DNA from 3 places in the Microcoleus sp. K1-B1 genome. Region 3 is predicted to be linked to each of the others. Evidence: riboswitches for the same ligand, from Rfam matches in the RefSeq annotation. Region 3 holds a riboswitch; each other region holds the start of a gene.
What was found. Region 3 has a riboswitch for cobalamin ahead of QUA83_RS09520 (DUF1636 domain-containing protein). Riboswitches for the same ligand answer to the same signal wherever they lie in the genome.
Positions count from the first base shown of each region.

Region 1: another riboswitch for cobalamin. It lies ahead of QUA83_RS04225 (energy-coupling factor ABC transporter permease); the one in region 3 lies ahead of QUA83_RS09520 (DUF1636 domain-containing protein).
Region 2: another riboswitch for cobalamin. It lies ahead of QUA83_RS04200 (hypothetical protein); the one in region 3 lies ahead of QUA83_RS09520 (DUF1636 domain-containing protein).

Region 1 is NZ_JAUBSH010000007.1:97,608-102,549, forward strand. It holds gene cbiQ (cobalt ECF transporter T component CbiQ) at 1-784, opposite strand, end outside; gene QUA83_RS04220 (energy-coupling factor ABC transporter substrate-binding protein) at 781-1,113, opposite strand; gene QUA83_RS04225 (energy-coupling factor ABC transporter permease) at 1,117-1,836, opposite strand; cobalamin riboswitch at 1,898-2,044, opposite strand; gene QUA83_RS04230 (Uma2 family endonuclease) at 2,224-2,985, shown strand; gene QUA83_RS04235 (FAD-dependent oxidoreductase) at 3,234-4,808, shown strand.
Region 2 is NZ_JAUBSH010000007.1:91,516-96,457, forward strand. It holds gene QUA83_RS04185 (diacylglycerol/polyprenol kinase family protein) at 1-522, shown strand, start outside; gene QUA83_RS04190 (ABC transporter ATP-binding protein) at 679-1,527, opposite strand; gene QUA83_RS04195 (methyltransferase domain-containing protein) at 1,758-2,624, opposite strand; gene QUA83_RS04200 (hypothetical protein) at 2,644-3,084, opposite strand; cobalamin riboswitch at 3,242-3,386, opposite strand; gene QUA83_RS04205 (Uma2 family endonuclease) at 3,425-4,003, opposite strand; gene QUA83_RS04210 (ABC transporter substrate-binding protein) at 4,252-4,942, opposite strand, start outside.
Region 3 is NZ_JAUBSH010000018.1:63,138-68,079, reverse strand. It holds gene QUA83_RS09525 (serine/threonine-protein kinase) at 63-2,024, opposite strand; cobalamin riboswitch at 2,292-2,438, shown strand; gene QUA83_RS09520 (DUF1636 domain-containing protein) at 2,461-2,871, shown strand; gene cobW (cobalamin biosynthesis protein CobW) at 3,138-4,172, shown strand; gene QUA83_RS09510 (GTP-binding protein) at 4,355-4,942, shown strand, end outside.

The sequences.
Region 1 (4,942 bases), on a different contig from region 3:
CGTTTAACAAAGTTAAAACTGTACACCCAAACAAAGCTTCAAATATATATCTTCGCGAAGGTTTGTAAGGGTAAGAATTCCAAACTTGCAGTTTTCCATTAAAGCCGCGCGACGCTAAACTCAACGAAACTTGACGGTAGTTTTCCAAAGTTCGCTGAAGCAATTGCCCGATTAAAATGCTTAAACTCTGCATTCCCCGCTTCCAAGTGCGATAGCCACAGCGCGAGTTTTGTGCTATCCAAAGTTCATCGGCGATCGCCAATAAGCTAAAAATAAACCGATACATTAGTAATAGCAGTTCTGTGACTAACTCTGGACAGCGTAATTGTCTGAGAATTTGCAAGATTTCGGTAAATGGAACCGTCAAGAGGATGAAATACATACAGCTTGTCGATGCGAAGGCGCGGGCAAATAGCAAGCTCACTTGGTATATTCCAGTGCGGCTCACATACAGATAAAAAGTGCCGATGCTAATGCCCCAACCTTGCCAAATATCCCACCCAATTGCAGGGATACGATCGCCCGCAACCGCACCCATCGCCAAAGCAGGCAAACTTGTCAGCAAAAACATCAACGGTAGCGACAGCAACCGCAAATACAGTTTCCCCGGAATACCCGCATAGACGACGATCCAGACGGCTAACCAAAGGGCGATCGACAATTGGACGATCGCCCCAGAAACTAGAGACAGAATTAAAAGGGCGATCGCAAAAGATAACTTGTGAGCTGGCGGCAACCCGCGCAAGCGATTGGTATAAGCCAGACTATCAATCTGATGGTTCATTCCGACGATTTATGATCAGACTGCTGCCGAGATTGCGATCGGCCTTTATACAACCCAATGACGTACCCAACTACGCCAGCCCCGATCGCCGCTTGAGACGCAAACAATAGACTGGAAATTTCGCTGCTAGCCGGCTCAAACAAGTGATTAAACCAAGGTTTATAACCCGGTTGAATTTCCGTAATTGCTTTCTTAGCTTGGTCATCGGCACCGCCGTATTCACCCCGCACAAAAACGAGAGGAAACGCTGCCAGAACAATCACAGCGCCAGCCAATAGTAAATTTTGCCGCGAAGTAGATTGGTGATTTTTTGTAGTTTTTTGACTCACGGGTTATGACTCCTGTCTCAATAATTTCAAAGTTTCCAACTCAGGCTTCCCGTAAGAATGCAGCCAATTCCAAACCAATAGAGTCAGCAATCCCTCACTAATAGCCAGAGGTACTTGAGTGATAGCAAAGATGCCAGCAAACTTGAGAAACGAAGCCATAAAACCGCCGCTTGCTGCGGGAAAAGCTAACGCTAATTGAATCGAAGTCGTTACATAAGTCAGCAAATCTGCCAAAGCCGCCGCACAAAAAATTGCCGCCCGCTGGCTACCAGTTCGCAACAGCAATTGATAGATAAAATAGGCAGCGAAAGGGCCGACAATCGCCATCGAAAACATATTCGCTCCCAGCGTTGTCAAGCCACCATGCGCTAACAGTAACGTTTGAAACAGCAGAACTAAAGCCCCCAGTACCGCCATCACCGAAGGGCCGAACAAAATTGCACCCAAACCAGTACCCGTCGGGTGAGAACAACTGCCCGTTACCGAAGGAATTTTTAAAGCAGAAAGCACAAAAGTAAACGCACCCGCCAAAGCCAGCAATAGTTTAAGTTCCGGGTGTTCTTTTGTAATCCGAGTAATCGATCGCAAACCTACTGCAAAAAAAGGCAACGCCACCATCCACCAAAAAGCCGCCCATTGCACCGGCAAAAAACCTTCCGAAATGTGCATAGCTGCGGCGGGCGTTGCCGAACCCAGGACAATATAACAACTCAAGCCAGCCATCAATCCCAAGCTGACCAATTTCCGATTTCTGGCCTTCACGCTGAACCTCGCAGATGAGACTATGTAAACTAACACATCGGCGGGCATCCTGACTCAGAAAGCGACAAGACTCTCATTACAGTTGCGGGACAGCGCCGGACTTGCACCGAACTTTCCCCGTTTCCTCTAACGGCTGCTCCCCATTAGAACCGACTGGTTAGACATAGTTTAGTCGATCGCGTAAGTCTCAGCAAATCTTTTACAAAAATTCATTCAGATTAACTAAGTCAAAATTACCTATCATCTTCTCTTCTATTCTCTTCCTTCGCGTCTTCGCGGTTCGTTCAATAAATACTATTGCTAAACAAATCAACGGTATAATATTAGTGAGTTTTGAGGAAAGCCGCCATGTTAGATTACAAATTTCCGAGGCACTGGCCCTCAGCCGATGAACTACCAGACTCAGATGAAACGCCTGTGGATAACGAACTGCAAGAACTAATACCAGGGTTGTTAAAAGCAATATTGCTCATACTTTGGGCAGAACGCATGGATTGGTTTTTTGGCATAGATATGGGTATCTATTATCACCCCGACAAACCTGTCATTGTCCCAGATGCTTTCTTAAGTTTAGGTGTAGAAAGGTTTTATGATGAAGAATTGCGTCCCAGTTACGTGCTGTGGGATGAAAATGTTCTGCCGACTTTTGTGCTGGAAGTAGTTTCCCCAACTTATCGCAAAGAATACACCACAAAGTTGGAGGAATATCAAGCTTTAGGCGTACTTTATTACGTCATTTATTCTTCCCGCCGCCGCCGTAAACCCCGTTTAGAAGTACATAAGTTAGTCAATGGGAAGTACGAGTTACAGCCAGGACATCCTGTTTGGATGCCTGAAATTGGTTTGGGGATTGGTTGTGAAAGGGGAAGTTATTCTGGGGTGACAAGGGAGTGGTTGTATTGGTATGATGCCGATGGAAAACGTTATCTGACTCCTGAAGAACAGGTGAAAGAATCAGCGCAGCGCGCCCAACAGGAATCGCAGCGCGCCCAACAGGAATCGCAGCGCGCCCAACAGGAATCGCAGCGCGCCGATGGATTGGCCCAACGTTCCGATCGACTAGCTCAGCGATTGCGGGAGTTGGGGATAGATCCTGATAATCTCACCTGATGGCAATCAAGAGTACCTCAGTGTTGTACTCTAGACGCTCAGAAACCGGGTTTTTCAACCGAGATAGATCGTCCTCAACGGAGGATTTTCTGGAAAAAACCCGGTTGCTGCCTCCAGAAAAGTGTGAATATTTATCGCAAAAATCAGGAAAGATCGAGCTAGATTTGGGAAAAACAGAGAGTTGGACGGCAAACATTGAGATGCAGCTCGAAAACATGAAAATCAACAGAGGTTATTAAATAATGGTCATGAATCTGCGTTCTTACGATATCATCTGTTTTGGTGATGAAGTTCCAGGAGTTCTAGCTGTTATCTCTGCATCCAGAGAATATCTTCGCCGAACAAAGCGTTATCCGCGAATTCTACTGATGTCGAAAGCAAGCTTGCAAGAAGGAATTGGCGGGCATTTGGTAAGAGGCGGTCTTGCTTATTTAGATAGAAGTCAGATTAGTGAAGAACTTCAACAATCTTTAAAGTTAGATACCTTTGGTTCACCGGCGACAATCTATAAAGAATTCTTACAAAAATCCGGCGTTAAAGCAATTGCACTCGACCCCCGCAAAGCCAGTGCAGCGCTGAAAGAAATGCTGGTAAAAGCTGGGGCAGATCTCCTCAGCAAAGTAGAAATTCAATCAGTCAGTAAAGAAGGTCAAAAAATAGCCAGTATAACCACCTCTCAAGGCGTAGTTTATGCCGGCAAGCAATTTATTGATGCCACTGTCAATGCCGAATTAGCTCAAGCTGCCGGTGTGAGAAAGCTGAAGGGATTTGAAACATTTGGTCTGCCTAACTCAGAACTTCCAGTCACCCTCGTTTTTGAAACCCAAGGACTCAGTGCAAGAGCACTGAAAGAACTCGATTACACTTATCTAAAACGCTTCACAAACCGGGCCGATTCAGAGAGTCAAAAATTTTTGCTGTACGCTGCCGACAAGGATGCCCAACTAGCAGAAGAACTCCGGCGGGAAATGAGGGACACTAAAGGCAATCTCAAAACTCTGTGGGCGGGTAACGATTACATCGATGTTCGCTCGCCGGCTCTATCTGTAGCTTACCACTCCTTTAGAGGAAGAAAACTATCTTTTTCTGAAACCGGCATAATTTTAGATGAGGGAAATATAGCAATACTTCCCAATGACAGACTTTCGTGGAATGCGCTTTTATTTGCAGTCACCGCCAGCGAAGCGGAAGCCTTAGCTAGAAGCGGGAGCAAACCCACGGCTAATATGCAAAGAGAGATGTTATTTATTACAACTTGGCTGAAGAGTTTGGGGGCTACTTCTGTTACTTCTGCCTCAGAACTTTATATCAGACACGCTGGCAATGTGACGGGAGTTGTAGAACCTTTAACTGGTGCACAAATGCTGTTAGGTGGCGTACCTGCGAATGAAGCCCTGGCAACATTTAGCTATCATTTTGATGTACGCGGAGGCATCCAGGGTATTCGCGATCAAGCAACTCGTCTAGGATGGTTTAAAAGTCTGAGTTTTAAACACCCTATCTTGAATATTGGCATCCGCCACGCATTAATTAAAAACGTTCCTAACCTGGCAGTGGTCAGTCCCTGTTCTGGATTTGAAGGGTTTGCTTGTTCTGTCGGCAGAATTGTGGAATTCAACGCTGCAGTTGGTCAAGGTGTGGGTATCGCTGCGGTTAATGCCATTCTAAATAACAAAAATCTAGCCGATGTATCTAACCGAGAAGTGAGACAAGTTCTCGCTGAAACAGGTCAGTTACCTAAAATTTTTGGAGTTCCAAATAATAGTGATGCCATGCTATTGGCGCAATTCGAGACTCTTGCCAGTTCGGATGCTATTGCGTAATATTCATTCCGGCTGCACTCCTCATGATTGTTGAGTGTTGACTGTTGATTGTTGACTGTTGACTGTTGGCTGTTGACTAAAATTATGCTTTCGGGACAACGGACTGTTTGGATATTTGAACAAATACCGCTGCA
Region 2 (4,942 bases), on a different contig from region 3:
GAAATACCCGGTTGGGTGGGGATTTCGGCGGGGGTTTTAGCAGGTGCGATCGCCCTAATTTCTTACCAAGTTCCGATTTTGCCCAGTCTTAACAGTATCAACCGGAAGAGTTGGGGAACTTTTTTCTATGCTGTTAGTATCAGCGTTCTTGTAGCTTGGTTTTGGCCGCTGCAACATCAGGAATACGCTGCTTTGGGCATTTTAGTCATGACTTGGGGCGACGGATTGGCTGCTGTCATCGGCCAGAAATACGGCAAACATATTTATCGAGTTTGGGGAATTCAGAAGAGTTGGGAAGGTTCTGCAACTATGTATTTGGTGAGTTTTGCTGTTAGCAGTTTGATTTTGCTGACGGTTCAAGGCAATATTTGGCAAACTTGGGCTGTGTCGGCTGTTGTAGCTTTGGCTGCTGCTACTTTGGAGTCGGTTTCCAAGCTGGGAATTGACAATCTGACTGTGCCGATCGGCAGTGGGGCGATCGCCTTTTTCCTAAATCAATTTTTGATAATTGGTAATGTGTAATCTGAACTTCCCCCCACGGGGGGCGTTGCTGGATACAGGTATGAATTCAAGATTTCGCAATTGCTATAAGCCAAGTATGGTGAGTTTTGTAACATCAAGCGAAAAAGTAATTCATACCGTGAATCAGCAACACCATTATCAATTGTCTAAGTTCCGTTAAAGCAGCCGACGTGCTTGTAAAATTTGTTGTTGCCATTGCTCGAAAGCGGGGATTTTTGAGCGATCGTCTGTTGGAAACATCGCCCTGATTTGCTCCATCAGCTCGATCGCCAGCGGTACGCCAAGCTGCAATTGTTCCAACACATCCCGCTGAGCAAAAACGGTTTCCGGTGTTCCTTCTAAAATCAATTTTCCTCGATCCATTACAAACACCCAATCAGCCCAGCGGTAGATGAAATCGAGGTCGTGACTTGCTAAAAGAATTGTGGTTCCAGCGCTGTGAATTTGTTGGAGTAAACCGATCAGTTGTCGGGTGTGACGCGGATCGAGATAAGCGGTAGGTTCATCTAGCAGCAGCAGTTTGGGCTTGAGAACCATGATATCGGCGATGGAAACCCGCTTTTTCTGGCCCAAACTGAGATTGTGAATTGGTTCGCGGGCGAGTTCGCTTAGATCGAATTGCTCGATCGCCTGCTGCACCTGTTGAGCAATTTCGGATTCTCTCAAGCCTAAATTGTACAATCCATAGGAGATATCTTCTTCTACCGTCGAAGCTACTAATTGATGTTCGGGATTTTGAAAGACGAGTCCGATTTGTTGGCGCAGTTGCATCAAAGATTTGCGATCGTAGCGAAAGGGTTCACCTTGCCAGCTAATGATTCCCTGTTGCGGTTGATATAAGCCATTTGCTAACAGAAAAAATGTTGTTTTCCCACAGCCATTTTGACCGATTAGCCCGCACCGTTTCCCGGCGGGAACTTTGAGATTTAAACCCTGAATTGCCACTCGCGAACCGCAGGGATAGGAGTAGGAAGTGCGATCGAATTCGAGAATCCATTCAGACATATTTTTTATTTTTTATAACCTTGTTCCCAGGCTCTGCCTGGGAATAAATACCCGGAGGCTATGCCTCCAATTACCGATTACCGATGAATGATTACCAATTACCGATTACCGATTTCCATTGTATAGCAATCCTTGCAGGAGTCGTAAACTTTTGACCCCACCCCAACCCTCCCCTTATCAAGGGGAGGGAGTAAGAAATTAACAAATGATTTAGAGTTGCTATATTTGTGTCAGCCTCGATCAGATTTTGACAACTGCCAAAGTTGCATTTCATAACAGAGATGTTGCTCAAAAAGTTGACCCGCCTCCAATCCTTCAACCACCAGCTTCTTGAACCAGCGACGAAATATCCAGCGCAGGAATTTGTGGACGGGGGGAACAGTGATTGCAATCAAATCTGCAACATAGATCATTGTATTTAGTCCATATCGGCGGAAAGTATCGACATACAAATCGATTGTTGGCAAAATATGGGCGGAAATATCCTCAGTTTTTACTAAAATGAATCCAGCCTGCTTTAATGCTGCATGAAGTTCCGTAACAACATGACAATTAGAGAACATTCCCTCTTTATAATTAGCATCAGATCGCAGCATATCAGCCAACAAAACGTAACCGCCCTGATTGAGGATTTTGGCGGCACCGTTAGCAATATCAACAGCCGACATATACTGGCTACTTTCGCTAAAGAGAATAAGATCGTAGAAATGGGTTGCTTTGAAGTCTTCAAACCTCGTGAGGTGGAAAATTGCCCGATCGCCCGTACACTTAAGAAATCGCTGTTGTTGGAACGGATCGGGTGCGAGCCCTTCGACTGCAAAACCTCGATCGAGCAAATAAGCCGCATTTCCACCAATCCCGCAGCCCACATCGAGTATCGTATGAGTGCCTTTGGGGATTGCATCCAACAGTTTTACAGTATAAGCTTGCTGAGCGAGGCGCAATCGTGCGATCGTTAGTTCGTCAGCGGGCACAGGTAGGGTTTCCCAATAGCCGTAGTGAAGGTAGGGCGAATCTGTCAGGCCCAAATAGTAATTAAGCGCTGCATTTTGGTAGCGAGTTACCTTGGAAATTTCGATTGATTTTGGCTGCGGCATTCGGAAAATTTAGTAAGTTTTAGGATTTAGGGCAGAATTGAAATTCTTCCCAGCGCTTGCATACTTGTTCATAGCACTCAACAGGAGAAATTGCCAACTTTTGCAACAAATTGATATCAATCTGACCGTTTGCGATCGACAAAAATATAATGGCTGCCTTGGGTTCGTAGCTATCAATGATTTGCAGCAGATTGGAAACAGTATTTTCCTCTATTTCTAGTTGTTGCAAATAAGCAGTTGCGTACAATTGGGAAACAAATTCCAGATCGTACTTGATAGTATCTACGCTCCAATTCACAGAACCGTTAATGGGAGTATTGATTTTGCAAGCAACCAAGCCTCGTCCTCGATGCAAAAAGCCATTCCAAGCAGTATGTCCGATCGGCAAAATATTCTGGTGAATAAACAAGTTTTGCCAGTAGCCAAAACTACCCTGCCAAACACTATCTTCAATTCGCATTTCTTTTCCATTAAAATAATATACGCTTCAGAACACAGATCGAATTACATCAGCGTTCATCTGTGTTCATCTGCTGATATCTGCGGTTGAAAAACCCCAATCCAATAATAAAAAAAATAATAAACTCACCATCACCCATACCTCGCAGATGAAAAACATGATTGTAAACAAATCGGCGGGCATCCTGACTCAGAGATGCAATAATCTCATTACAGTTGCGGGACAGCGCCGGATTCGCACCGAACTTTCCCCCTTACGTCTGATGGCTGTTCTCCATCAGAGCCGATCGATATACGGGGATATTACCACTATTTGGGATATTTGACAAAAAAGCGTCCGCCTATTCACCAAACTCAATATTTTCATACAAATCGGCCAGCGAAATTTCCACAGCAACAGATGTTAAACTCAGCCGATCGCCCATACAGCTATATTCCGAAAAAATCCACTTATTCGCATCAGTTTTAGAATATTGCTCGACCTGTAGCCGATATTGGTCGATTAATAAATACTCCTGAAAACTAGGAATACTGCGATAGGCAGCAAACTTTTCATCGCGGTCATAAGCTTTGGTACCTTTAGACAGCACCTCAGCAATTAGCAGCGGATTAGTAATTGTATCCGTCCGTCCAGATTGCAGCTCGATCGGGCGCGCTACCACCATCACATCCGGGTAAGTATAATTATTAAGCTGCGGAACCCAAAGCCGCTGATCCGATGCAAAAATACTGTAAGGTTTACCCTTAAGACTCACCCTCAAAATAGCATTTAAGATGCTCGTAATTTCATTGTGATCCGGTGTGCCGCCAGCCATCAGAACAATCTCCCCATTGATAAATTCATGCCGATCCTGAGAATTGATTTCCAATTCTAGATATTCCTCAGCGGTGTAGGTTTTGGTTTCAACTTGCGCGATCATACACAACGCTCTCCTTTAATCTACTCATTTCATTTTATCTTAAAAATTTGCCTTATTCAACAGAAAAGTAGATTTGAATCATGCTAAGAAACAGGCAAGATGCCTGTTCCACAAAGAGGGAATTTTTTTGTGGGGCGTGAGTTTGGCATCAAGAACAGGCAAGATGCCTGTTCCACAAAGATTGAATTTTGTTGTGGGGAGTAGGGGTTGGGCCGAAGAGCCCGCCCGTGCGATCGCACTTAACAAACTTACCGCAGCGGGACAAAGTTATAGCCAGTGCTTCCTCCTTGTTTAACTTGCACTAAAATCGGCTTACCAGCCCGATCGCCCGTGGGCAAAAACTTCACATCCTCGCTTGATCCTGCTGCCGAAAAACTTGCATTTCTGAGTGCTTGTTGCAATCCTTCCCGCGTATTGCTTTGCCGCAAGCCAGCGATCACAGCTTGAGTCGCATCAAAACTCGTTGCTGTTCGCCAATTCACAATGCCTCCCCAACGCTGGCGGGCATTTTCTGGGAAACGGCTACCAGGATTAGTGTCAGGATGCCAGGGAACGGGCAAAACAAGCCCGTCAACGTCTTTTTGTCCGTCTTTTAATGTTTGAAAGGTGTAGAGCGTAGTGCTGCCGTAGAGTGGCAATTTGCCTCGATTGCTGCGAGCCAGAGAAATCGCACGGTCAATGCGATCGATGTGGGGTGCTACCATCAATCCTTGTGCACCTTTGCTGACAGCATCGGCCAGGGCACTTTCGGGATTAAAAGAGGGTAATGAAAAGTCGCAAACAGTGGGAACTAATTTGCCTCCAGCAGCAGTAAGAGATGCCACAAATTCATCTTTAAATGATATGTTATCCGGTGCTTGGGAGTCATAACAAACGGCAATATTAGTTTGGCGTTCTGTTTTAACTATATATTCTGCTAAGGGAGCAGCCATTAAGCTA
Region 3 (4,942 bases):
AATGACTTCAGTATTTAAAATTTTTGAAAATCCAAACAAAAGTTATTAGTAGGAACGGTTGATTATGGTTTAATCAAATATGGCTTGGATTTGCGGTAGGCAGCAATCATTCTGTTTCTTTTAAGAACAATCAAGTAAAGTAATGGAATAGCGGTGACGAGGAGAGGGGCAGTCGCACTTGCTGCTAAAACTAAAACTTTTAAGGGTTCGATCGATTCCATCTCATTTGCCACGCTTAAGTAGCGTTGAAATACGGCTCCTAAACTGATGTAAAATCCAGCGGTGAGAAATGCGATTGCTACAGCATCTTTCTTAAAAAAGCCTCTTTTAATCTGTTCGTAACTCCTGGCTTTAGCTAAGGTATAAACTACCTTAAAACAACCCAAATTAGTAACAAAGAGCACAAATGTCACTACTATACTCGTCGGTAAATAAAAGACACTCAAAAGTCCACAAGCTAGAAATGCCAGGATTGTCAAACTCCTACTCTTCTCAACACAACCTGAAGCACCAACTATAGCTGCAATCACCAAACAAAAAAGTAAAGCGATTTCTTGACCCGTACTATTACCAAAACTACTACCAATAACTGATAAAAAAGTAGTCGATGCCAGAAATATTGTTGTAATCCCTAAAGTGGCTCCTAAGACAGATTGAAACCCATTTGCAGTTTTATTTACTTTTGTATAGAGCGTCTTTTCTTTTTCTGTATAGAGCATCTTTTCTGCTGCTGCAAAACCCGAAAGTAGCACAGCTATTAACGTGAAAAACATCCCTCGATCCATCGGGTTGCTTAGCAGCCAACCGAGGCAGATAAACACAAACATAAAACTCCCTCTATCTTTAAACAAATATGGCATTTGCTTTGGTTCGGGAAGAGGAGCAGTTTTAACTTGAATCTCAATTTCATGGGTATTTGGATCGGAATTAACGTGGAGTATCATCTGGCGATGATAAGTTTTACTTGCTAGCAATTTGCTCGTATCTACCGTTATTTTGCACCTAACCTCATTGCCCTCAAATTTCTGCGGTTCAAAGGAGATGTAAGGGTGGTCGTAAGGAGTATGTGGCGGATCGTTCGGGTGCGGTGCAACTTCCCATCGACCGGCTAAAATTGTATCCGGAATAGGGTTGCTAACGGTAACGATTTGTGTTACTTTTTCTCCATATTCTGTGGCGATGAATTGAATGCGATCGCGCTCAATTCTCACTTTCGGCAAGCTGCTGACATCCAAAGATTTTAGCGCAGTTAAAGCATCTGCCGCCGATGGATATCTGTCTTGCAATCTCGGCGCTACCATCCTCTCCAACCAATTCATCCAACCCTGCTGCAATGGTGGCACTAAATGCCGGAAATGAATGCCATAATTGGCATCAACTAAATTACCGACATCCGCAGATTTCGTACCACTTAACAAGCAAATTAGCGTTATCCCCAAGCCGTAAAGATCGGAGGCTTTTGTTAATTTCCTGTTAAACATTTGCTCCGGCGGCATGAATCCCATCGTACCTTTGACAACGCTGCTAGCCGCGATATTTCCACCTCCTAGCCGAGCAAAACCGAAGTCTACTAAATAAACATTGAGTTCGTCATCTATTAACAAGTTTTCTGGTTTAATGTCGCGGTGAATTATCGGCGGTTTCTGAGATTGCAGGTTAACTAAAATCTCTAAAGTTGCGATCGCAACTTCTTTTATATCCGGCGGCGAAAAACTCCGCGCTACAGCAGATTCGGCATTTTTGTATTCCTGCACCATGCAGAAACCGCTGTCAGTTTGAAAAGAATCCAAATAGCGGGGAATGCCCGGAAAATCCAGATTTTGCAAAACTTTAATTTCTTGTTCGTAAGCTTCGTATTCTGCCCAGCTAGCACCTAATTGAGCGAATTGAAATTGCTTAATTACAACTATTTTTTGAGTATTCGTATTTTTAGCTAAGTATGTAACTCTGCCGCCGAGACTGTTGTGTCCGAGTTCTTTTTCAATCTGATAGCCGTGAGTGGAAAAATCGGGGAAGGCGTTCATATAGTTTGTAGAAATGTTATTGTGGGAGGGGCTTCTAGCCAGTCATTAACAGGCAAGATGGCTGTTACACAAAGAGTTATTTTTTTTGGAGGGGTTATATCCTGTCAGCAACAGGTAAGATGCCTGTTCCACAAAGAGTTATTTTTTTTTGGAGGGGTTATATCCTGTCAGCAACAGGCAAGATGCCTGTTCCACAAAGAGTTATTTTTTTTTGATGGATCGACATTACCAACATAACTTTTTTCCAAAAATGCGGCAAGTGCGGTATGATGTGATTTCGCGATCGGTTCTAGCGGGGAGCAGCCGTTAGAGGAAACGGGGAAAGTTCGGTGCAAGTCCGGCGCTGTCCCGCAACTGTAATGAAACCGTTGTGGTTTCTCAAGTCAGAATGCCCGCCGATATCTAACTCACTTTTGAACGCATCTGCGAGGTACGGATGATGGATGGAATTAACACGGCTGTACGCACAAAGCACAGTCTATTTGTTTGCACTGCTTGCGCTAGTGTTTGGAAAAACGGCAAGCGCGAAGGTAAAAGCGGCGGCCAACAATTTATGGAAAATTTGTCGCAACTCGCTAAAAATTGGGAGTTTTCTGATAAGTTTGAGATTCAAGAGGTTGAGTGCATGAGTGCTTGCAGTCACTCTTGTGCGGTGTCTTTTGCTGCTGTTGGAAAGTACACTTATCTGTTTGGTGATTTACCAGCAAATGAGTCGGCAAGCGTCGAGGCTGTACTCGAATGCGCGGGTCAATACTATGCTAAACCGGACGGTTTGTTGCCTTGGTCTGAGCGTCCTCAAGCTCTGAAAAAAGGTGTTTTAGCAAAGATTCCACCACTGGCAAATTAGAGCCTTTCTCGTTACCATGCTCTGCCCATTGGTGATAACTAAGACCACCAATCCGCCAGGGACTTAAGTCCCTGGCTAATAGCGAAAGTCCTCTAAAGAGGACTGAGAATAAAAAATTTAAACTCATTAGTCCTCTTGAGAGGACTTTCGCTTTGAGGCAGGGGTTTAAACCCCTGCCGGACTGTCGGTTTAACGAGTTTTCTGTCCGCAATTGCATGACCCAAAATTGAAAGATATTCAATCACACTACAACAACAAAATTATCAATGCACAAAATTCCTGTTACTGTCATCACTGGTTTTCTTGGTAGCGGCAAAACTACCTTAATTCGCCACTTATTGCAAAATAATCAAGGTCGCCGCATTGCTGTTCTGGTTAACGAATTTGGCGAAATCGGAATTGACGGAGAACTGCTGCGCGATTGCCAAGTTTGCGATGAAGAAGAAAATGTCAGCAGCAATATTGTTGAACTAACAAATGGTTGTCTTTGCTGCACTGTTCAAGAGGAATTCTTGCCGACTATGCAGGAATTGTTGAAGCGCAGAGAACAAATTGATTGTATCTTAATTGAGACTTCTGGACTCGCACTTCCTAAACCTTTGATTCAAGCTTTTCGCTGGCCAGAAATTCGCACGGGTGCTACTGTAGACGGTGTTGTTGCTGTGGTCGATTGCGAAGCTATTGCTAGCGGTACTTTTGTCGGCGATATCGATGCTTTGACGGCACAGCGACAAGCTGATTCTAGTTTAGATCACGAAACTCCGATCGAGGAATTGTTTGAAGACCAGTTAGCCTGTGCCGATATGGTACTTTTAACGAAGGTCGATCGCGTAGATGCGGAAACTCACCAGAAAGTCCAAAGCTGGTTGCAGCAAGAGTTGCGTCCGAGTGTAAAAATTGTGCCTTGCAAAGGTGGCGAAATTAACCCCGATGTGCTAATGGGATTTAATGCGGCGGTTGAGGATGATTTGGAGTCTCGTCCGAGTCACCACGATACTGAGGAGGAACACGAGCACGATGATGATATTAACTCGACTTTCTTTATTGCCGATCGCGAATTTGAACCTGAAGCTTTGGTGAAAAAACTGCAATCCTTGATGCAGCAGGAGGAAATCTATCGGATTAAAGGGTTTGTGGCGGTTCCCAAGAAACCGATGAGGATGGTGTTGCAAGGTGTCGGATCGCGCATAGAATATTTCTACGATCGTCCTTGGCAACCTTCCGAACTCCGCCAAACCAAATTAGTGCTGATTGGTCGAGAGTTAGAGCGCGATCGAATTGCAGCTATGATTAACAACTAATTGTCATCTGAGAGGGGCGGGTCGATCGATATTTTGAATTGCAGCAAATATTATTGGTAAAACTCGCCCCGACAAGCTCTCACGAACAATTTATTAACATTATTTAATATTGGGGTCACTGCCACCAAGTCTGGTGTAAAATAGCGATAATGGTTATCATTGTACAATAATCGAGGTCAAGTATGGTGACTGCTGGGGCGATCGAATCAGTTCCTGTTACCGTTCTCACGGGTTATCTGGGTGCAGGCAAAACCACGCTGCTCAACCGAATTTTAACACAGGAACACGGCAAAAAAGTTGCAGTCATCGTCAACGAATTCGGCGAAGTAGGCATCGACAATCAACTGATAATTGATGCCGATGAAGAAATTTTTGAGATGAACAACGGCTGCATTTGCTGTACAGTGCGAGGTGATTTAATTCGGATTATCGGTAACTTAATGAAGCGGCGAGACAAATTCGATCACATAGTCATCGAAACCACAGGTTTAGCCGACCCCGCACCCGTAATTCAAACATTTTTTGTAGACGAAGATATGCGGGATCAATTACTGCTAGATGCAGTTGTCACTGTAGTAGATGCCAAGCACATCTGGCAGCACTGGGACGCAGACGAAGCTCAAGAACAAATTGCATTTGCTGATGTAGTTTTGCTCAACAAAACTGATTTGGTGACTGAGGAAGAATTGGCAGAATTAGAAAACCGAATTCGCGCCATGAATGCAATGGCAAAAATTTACCGCACCCGCAACGCTGAATTAACAATGGAT